DNA from 3 places in the Kribbella sp. genome. Region 1 is predicted to be linked to each of the others. Evidence: riboswitches for the same ligand, from Rfam matches in the RefSeq annotation. Region 1 holds a riboswitch; each other region holds the start of a gene.
What was found. Region 1 has a riboswitch for S-adenosylmethionine ahead of VFG33_RS10785 (GNAT family N-acetyltransferase). Riboswitches for the same ligand answer to the same signal wherever they lie in the genome.
Positions count from the first base shown of each region.

Region 1 (2,263 bases):
CCTGATGGCGAACACGATCGGCCGAGTCCGCCCCGCACTAGGCCGCCAAGCACGCGCGGCATTAGCAATGGACAACCTGCCGACCCGCCACGACGACGCCTTGCGCGCCGAGTTCCCCAACCTGCCCCGTACCCCGATCTCCCAGGCAATCAGCCGCCTGCTCGTACCTTCCTGATCCGTAGGATCCGGGGATGCCCTTCAGCGATCGACTCGTTGCAAGCACTGCCGACGCATCGTGGCTACCGCCCGGAAGCACTGCAGAAGTATGGGCGTGCGACTCCACCGCAAGCCCGGAGCCAGTGATCATCGTTCGGTTCCTGCTGACTCGAGTTGTTGCTGGTCGCGAGCCTGAGATCTTCTGCGTCGAGGTAACGAAAGGGCTTGACCTACCGACTCGGTTCCTTGGAGGAGACAACGGCTGGACCGCTTCGACCGTGGGACTTGATGACCTGAGCCAGGACCTCTTTGGTCGACTGGTGCCAACGCGCTGCGTGGGATACGTCCGCAACGTTGTGCCCACCCCCGACGAGACCTACCAATACCCCACGCCCTACGCCCATGTTCCGGTCTTCACGGCGACCTCAACTCACGAACCAATCGCTCCGGGGCATTGGGTACCCCTGTCGAGGGGACGGGTCGAACTCAGTACCCGGCACTGGTGGCCCGTCGCCGAATGGTTCCTCTTGTCGAGAAATGATGAGGGGCCGCCGGCCGAGGCTCCTGAGCGCGACGACCGGTGAGGCAGACTGCGGGGATACGTCTCGATGGTCCCTTGCCGTTCCGCGGTCACATCAGCTGGCTGACGCCGGAAGCCGGGACTCAGCGATCGTCGGCGGAGTGGCTTAGGCGGGAGGCGTCGGGCCAGACCATGCGTAGGCAGCTGGGACTGCCGTTCAGGCGGGTTGGGTCTCCGCCGGGCGGTGGGACGGTTGCCGTCTCCACGCAACTGGCTCCCGACACGAGGTAGAACTGCTGCGCTGCGGTGTTCTGCTTCAACACCCACAGGTACAACGCGTTGCCTGTCGCCCGTTCGGTGACGGCTCGTGCGGCGCGGGCTAGAAGCTCGGTGCCGATGCCTGTACGGCGCTGGCTGTGGTGGACGTGCAGGTTGTCGACAAGGCTGCCCCACCTCGGGTCGTCATCGAACGCGACGTGGACAAAGCCCACCAGCCGCTCATCGTGCTCGGCGAGCACGGTGCCAGTGTCGGTGGGTGAGGCTAGCCGCGCTGACCAGACCGCGCGTCGGTCGGCAGCGATGTCGCCATCGAGGAACGAGTCAGCGTAGGCACCGCGATAGTGCCTGCGCCAACTGTCAGCGTGCAGCATCGCGATCTGCTCGGCGTCATCGACTCCCGCCGAACGGAACCGCAGAGACGTCATCAGAACACCCCTGTCCAGGAGCATCGGCCGCTGGGAAACCGGGCTCTTACGTGATCGGGGACGAGCGGCATGAATCCTCCAGTGCGCGGCTTGCTCAACACCCGTGTGCCGAGCCTGGTCCTCACCCGGAGCACCCCACCCGCAAACCGGAGGGTTGCCGACCAGCAAGCCGGGGCTTCGCACTGGCACTCATGACCTGTACCGAAACGCTAGCACCACCGAGGCCGGTGCGGAATCGCGTTAATCGACCCAGACCCGCAGGTACATCCCAGGCGACCACGAAGCGTTTGATCGAGGCAGTGGCATGTGTGACTTTGCGGACACGAGATGCGAGATGCGAGATGACGCTCGGACAGACTCCTCGATCGCATCAGTCGCAACGATCCAGATGAAGTCGCCTGGCAGAGCGAGTTGATCGCGATCCTGGATAGTCAGACTGAGCGCTGGTCGGGTTGTCGGGGCAGAATCAAGGTGTGAAGAAGACTGAGGCCAACCCCGTGGTCGCGCGCAACCGCAAGGCTGCCCATGACTACCATCTGGGCGAGTCCTGGGAGGCGGGGATCGTGTTGCAGGGTATGGAGGTGAAGGCGCTCCGTGCCGGGCGGGCGTCTCTGGTCGGCGGCTTCGCCACTGTCGAGGACCGGGAGATCTGGCTGCACGGCGTACACATCCCGCAGTACTCCCAGGCCCGCTGGTTCAACGACGGCTCACGCCGCAAGCGGAAACTGCTGCTACATCGTGCCCAGATCGACAAGATCGAGCGCAAGGTCAACGAGAGCGGGCTGACGATCGTCCCGGTGACCCTCTACTTCAAGGACGGTCGGGCGAAGGTCGAGATCGCCCTGGCCCGCGGCAAGAAGACCTGGGACAAGCGGTACGCGCT
Region 1 covers NZ_DASRXP010000214.1:14,543-16,805, reverse strand. Annotated here, with positions in the region: gene VFG33_RS10790 (SDR family oxidoreductase) at 1-175, shown strand, start outside; gene VFG33_RS10785 (GNAT family N-acetyltransferase) at 820-1,380, opposite strand; SAM riboswitch class IV at 1,462-1,577, opposite strand; gene smpB (SsrA-binding protein SmpB) at 1,854-2,263, shown strand, end outside.

Region 2 (2,263 bases), on a different contig from region 1:
CAACAGGTCCCGCTGGATCACTCGGCGTACAAATACTTGAGGCCTTGCTTCAGGTAGGTGCGGGGATTCGTGTCGAGGTGGGTCACCCAGGCAGGGGCGGTCTCGCCTCGGAGCCAGGCGTAGCGGGCCAGCGCGTAGCCGTACATCGGCTCGGTGAGGTAGCCGAGCCGGCTGGTCTGATAGCTCCGGTCCGACTGGCGGAACTCGAAGGCAGCGTTCGCGTTGAAGACGCCCATCCCGAAGAACACCGTGAACAGATCGGTCAGCGGCTCACCGTCCCGCCGCTCCCGATCGATCCGCTCCTCGCCCAGCAACCGTTCGTGGCCGAGTTCGTGCGCGATCGTCGCCACCAGCCCGACCGGCTCCCGCGCCTGCCCCAGGTGCACAGTGATGACGGTCAGCCCGTCGCGGGTCTGCCAATGTCCCGCCGCCCGCCGATGCCGATACTCCAGCGAGACGGAATCCAGCAGCTCCTCACCCTCCTCGGGCTCGAACTCGAGCAGCACCCGATCGGCCGGCACCCCCAGCCGCGTGCAAACAGTCTCGAAGACAGCCCGTACGTCGTCCTCGGTGCCCGCGTAGTCCGCTGGGAAGAAGGAGATCTCCGGCAGCGCGACCGGCCCCCGCAGTACCGCGTCACCGAACTCGGAGACGAACCAGTCCAGCGACTCTTCGATCCAGAGCTGTTCCTCCGACCGCACCGGGCACTTTGCCCTGCTCCACCACATCCGGACCACCCCCTCCCGAGACCGCACCTGGCGACTAGGACGCGCTCCCGCCTGCAAATGGTTGCCTGTCTCAGGATGTGTAGCGGAGTCTCACGAAGTGGGATTGCTGCTGGCGCATCTACCGGGCCTTTGGTTACCGTCTTCAGCAGGTCATGAGTGTCAGCGTCAAGCCCCGGCTCGCTGGCCGGCAACCCTCCTCCGCGGTGGGGTGCCCCGGGTGAGGACCCGGCCGTTCGGAACACCCCGATCGGCAAGCGCGGACCACCGGGAGCAAACCATGTCGATCCTCTCCATCCTCGAGCCTGCCAACACGAGCACCGCTCGGCCGACCATCGCCCGGCTCACCACCGGCAACATCCCCGCCACGGTCGGGTCGGACCTGTTGGTGCCGCTGGCCGACGGCCGGGTGACGGACTACGCGAACTTCGACCATGGAGCCAGCGCGCCCTGTCTGGAGTCGGTGCGAGCTGCCGTCGAGGCCGCGCTGCCGTCGTACGCGTCGGTGCATCGCGGCAACGGGTACGCGTCCCGGATCACCACCCAGTGGTACGAGCGGGCCCGCCGCGAGGTGCACACCTTCGTCGGCGCCAGCACGGATGACCAGGTGATCTTCACCCGGCAGACCACCGACGCCCTGAACCTCCTGGCCCGCGCGGTACCGGCCGACGCCACGGTGATCGTGTTCGAGTCCGAGCACCACGCTGCCCTACTCCCCTGGCCGACCGAGCGCACCATCCGTCTGGCCGCGCCGACGTCGACCACAGCCGCAGTCACGGCAGTCGCCGACGCACTGCGCACCGCACCGGAGGGACCGCGCCTGGTCGTAGTCACCGGCGCCTCCAACGTGACCGGCGAGATCTTCCCGATCGCCGAGATCGCCGCAGTAGCCAAGGCTCACGGCGCCCGCGTCTGCCTGGACGCCGCACAACTCGCACCGCACCGCGTGGTCGACATCGCCCAACTGAACGTCGACTGGGTCGCCCTGTCGGGCCACAAGCTCTACGCCCCGTACGGCGCGGGCGCGCTGATCGGCCGCGCCGACTGGCTCAACGCAGCTGACCCGTACCTCTACGGCGGCGGCGCAACCGCCTCTGTCACCGGCGACGAGACCGTGTGGAACCAGGGCCCCGCCCGGCACGAGGGTGGCTCCCCCAACGTCATCGGCGCGATCGCCCTGGCCGCGGCGTGTGCAGCGATCACCAAGCACCGCGAGGCGATCGAGCAGCACGAGCGCAGCCTGCTTGCCCGGCTCCGCACCGGACTGGCCCAGCTCCCCGGCGTGAACACCTACTCGCTGTTCGGCGAAGAGGCGGACCGCGTCGGCACGGTCTGCTTCACCATCGAGGGCTTGAGCTCGACCCTTGCCTCCGCGGCGCTGTCAGCGGAGTACGGCATCGGCGTGCGGGACGGCAAGTTCTGCGCGCACCCGCTGGTCGGCCGCCTGCTCGCAGACTCCCCCGAGCACGGCACCGCCATCCGCGCCAGCCTTGGCCTCGGTACTACGCGCGAACACGTCGACCGCCTGGTCGCCGCAG
Region 2 covers NZ_DASRXP010000260.1:2,827-5,089, reverse strand. Annotated here, with positions in the region: gene VFG33_RS13005 (hypothetical protein) at 18-701, opposite strand; SAM riboswitch class IV at 877-991, shown strand; gene VFG33_RS13000 (aminotransferase class V-fold PLP-dependent enzyme) at 1,006-2,263, shown strand, end outside.
Region 2: linked by a shared signal. The riboswitch ahead of VFG33_RS13000 (aminotransferase class V-fold PLP-dependent enzyme) and the one ahead of VFG33_RS10785 (GNAT family N-acetyltransferase) in region 1 are both predicted to bind S-adenosylmethionine.

Region 3 (2,263 bases), on a different contig from region 1:
TCTCGATCAGCTTCTTCAGCGTCGCGACCGTCACCCCGCCCGCGGTCTCGGTGAAGATGCCCTCGGTCCGGGCCAGCAACTGGATGCCCTCGATGACCTCTTCGTCGGACACGTCCTCGATCACCCCGCCGGTACGCCGGGCCACGTCCAGCACGTAGGGGCCGTCCGCGGGGTTACCGATCGCGAGCGACTTGGCGATGGTGTCCGGCTTGACCGGCTTGACCACGTCATGGCCGTCCCGGAACGCCTGCGCGACCGGGGAGCACCCCGTCGCCTGCGCGCCGTAGATCTTGTAGTCGGTCGCGTCGACCAGGCCCAGCTTGCCGAGCTCGGTGAAACCCTTGTCGATCTTGGTCAGCTGCGAACCCGAGGCGACCGGGATGACGACCTGCTGCGGGATCCGCCAGCCGAGCTGCTCGGCGATCTCGAAGGCCAGCGTCTTCGAACCCTCGGAGTAGTACGGGCGGACGTTGACGTTCACGAACGCCCAGCCCTCTTCCTCACCGGCGATCTCCGAGGCGAGCTTGTTGACGTCGTCATAGTTGCCTTCGACGGCGACCAGCGTCCCGCCGTACACGGCGGTGGTGATGATCTTGGGCCGCTCGAGGTCGTACGGGATGAAGACGACCGAGCGGATCCCGGCCCGCGCGGCCGCGGCGGCGACGGCGTTGGCCAGGTTGCCGGTGGAGGGGCAGGCGAAGACCTTCATGCCGAGCTCGCGGGTGGCGCTCAGGGCGGACGCGACGACGCGGTCCTTGAAGGAGTGGGTCGGGTTGCCCGAGTCGTCCTTCACCCAGAGCTTGCGCAGCCCCAGCGCGCGGGCCAGGTTGCCGGCGTCGATCAACCGGGTGTAGCCCGGCTCGGTGTTCGGGAAGCTGGCCACGTCGACGGGGACGGGCAGCAGCGGTTGGTAGCGCCAGATGTTCTTGGGTCCGGCTTCGATCTGCTCACGGGTGATGGCGGGGAACTCGTACCCAACCTCCAGGGGACCGAAGCACTCCATACAGGCATAGAACGGGCCGAGTTCCGACTTCGCGCCACAAGCGCGACAGCTCAGGTGCGTACCGTTGCCGAAGGCACCTTCACGGATGGTGTGGGTGGTTGGCGCGGTGCTCAGGCTCATGGCGGAGTTTCCCTCCTCATCTTCCCCGCACCGGATCTCGGCGCGGGACGGATTTGGCACCGGTCCGCCGCGAGCGCCTCCGAATCGAGGTCTCCACGGGGAGGGTTGCCGGGACTTCAACGGGCCGTATCCCTCAGTCCCTCTGGATGAGCACTGTCGAGGTTACCCAATCTGGTCCATATCGTGTCCTCCGTTCCCACTATCCGAGACAGCCGATCTCACCCCGAGCGGCACTAATCCTCCTCCCGGCGGAGGTCGAGCATCCGCATCAGTGGGGTCGCGGCGACGCCGTGGACGAGGACGCTCAGGACGACGGTGAATCCGACGGTTGCCCAGAGCCAGGGGAGGTCCGTGGTGAAGTCCGAACCGGCGTACGCGAGGTAGTAGACGGAACCGACACCCCTCACCCCGAAGGCGGCGGTCACCCAGCGCTCGGACCGTCTGAGTGGAGTCCTGGTCAGGGAGATCCAGGCGGTGAGCGGCCGGACGACCAGGATGAGGAGGAGGCCGATCGCTACGCCGGAGAAGGTGAGCGGACCGAGGAGGCCGCCGGTGATCGCGACGCCGAGCAGCAGGAGGATTCCCCAGGTCAGGATGTGTTCCAGCTGCTCGACGAAACCGTGCAGGTCCTCGTGGAACTCGTGACTGCGCTCGGCGGCCCGCAGCGAGAGAGCCGCGACGAACACAGCCACGAAGCCGTAGCCATGCAGCAGTTCGGTGAGGCCGTAGACCCCGAGTGTGATCGCCAGGGCTAGTACTGGCTCCCGCGAGTCGGCCAGCCGGAAACTGAACAGCGGCGCCGAGAACGCCATCTTGCCGAGCAGCCAGCCGGCACCGGCACCGATCGCGACACCGATGACGGTCTTGCCGATCAAATCCCATGCGAACCACTCCAGCGCCCAGTCGCCCACCGCGCCCTTGGTCGCGGCGAACACGGCGGCGTAGACGAACGGGAAGGCGAGCCCGTCGTTGAGACCGGCCTCCGAGGTGAGCGCGAAGCGAACCTCGTCGTCCTCCTCGGGCTCGGCCTCAGCGCCGGTGCTCGGTCCTTGCACCTGTACGTCGGACGCGAGCACGGGGTCGGTCGGGGCCAGAACCGCGCCAAGCAGGAGCGCTGTTGCCGGGGCAAGGCCGAGCAGC
Region 3 covers NZ_DASRXP010000036.1:1,728-3,990, forward strand. Annotated here, with positions in the region: gene thrC (threonine synthase) at 1-1,123, opposite strand, end outside; SAM riboswitch class I at 1,137-1,276, opposite strand; gene VFG33_RS01810 (cation:proton antiporter) at 1,357-2,263, opposite strand, start outside.
Region 3: linked by a shared signal. The riboswitch ahead of thrC (threonine synthase) and the one ahead of VFG33_RS10785 (GNAT family N-acetyltransferase) in region 1 are both predicted to bind S-adenosylmethionine.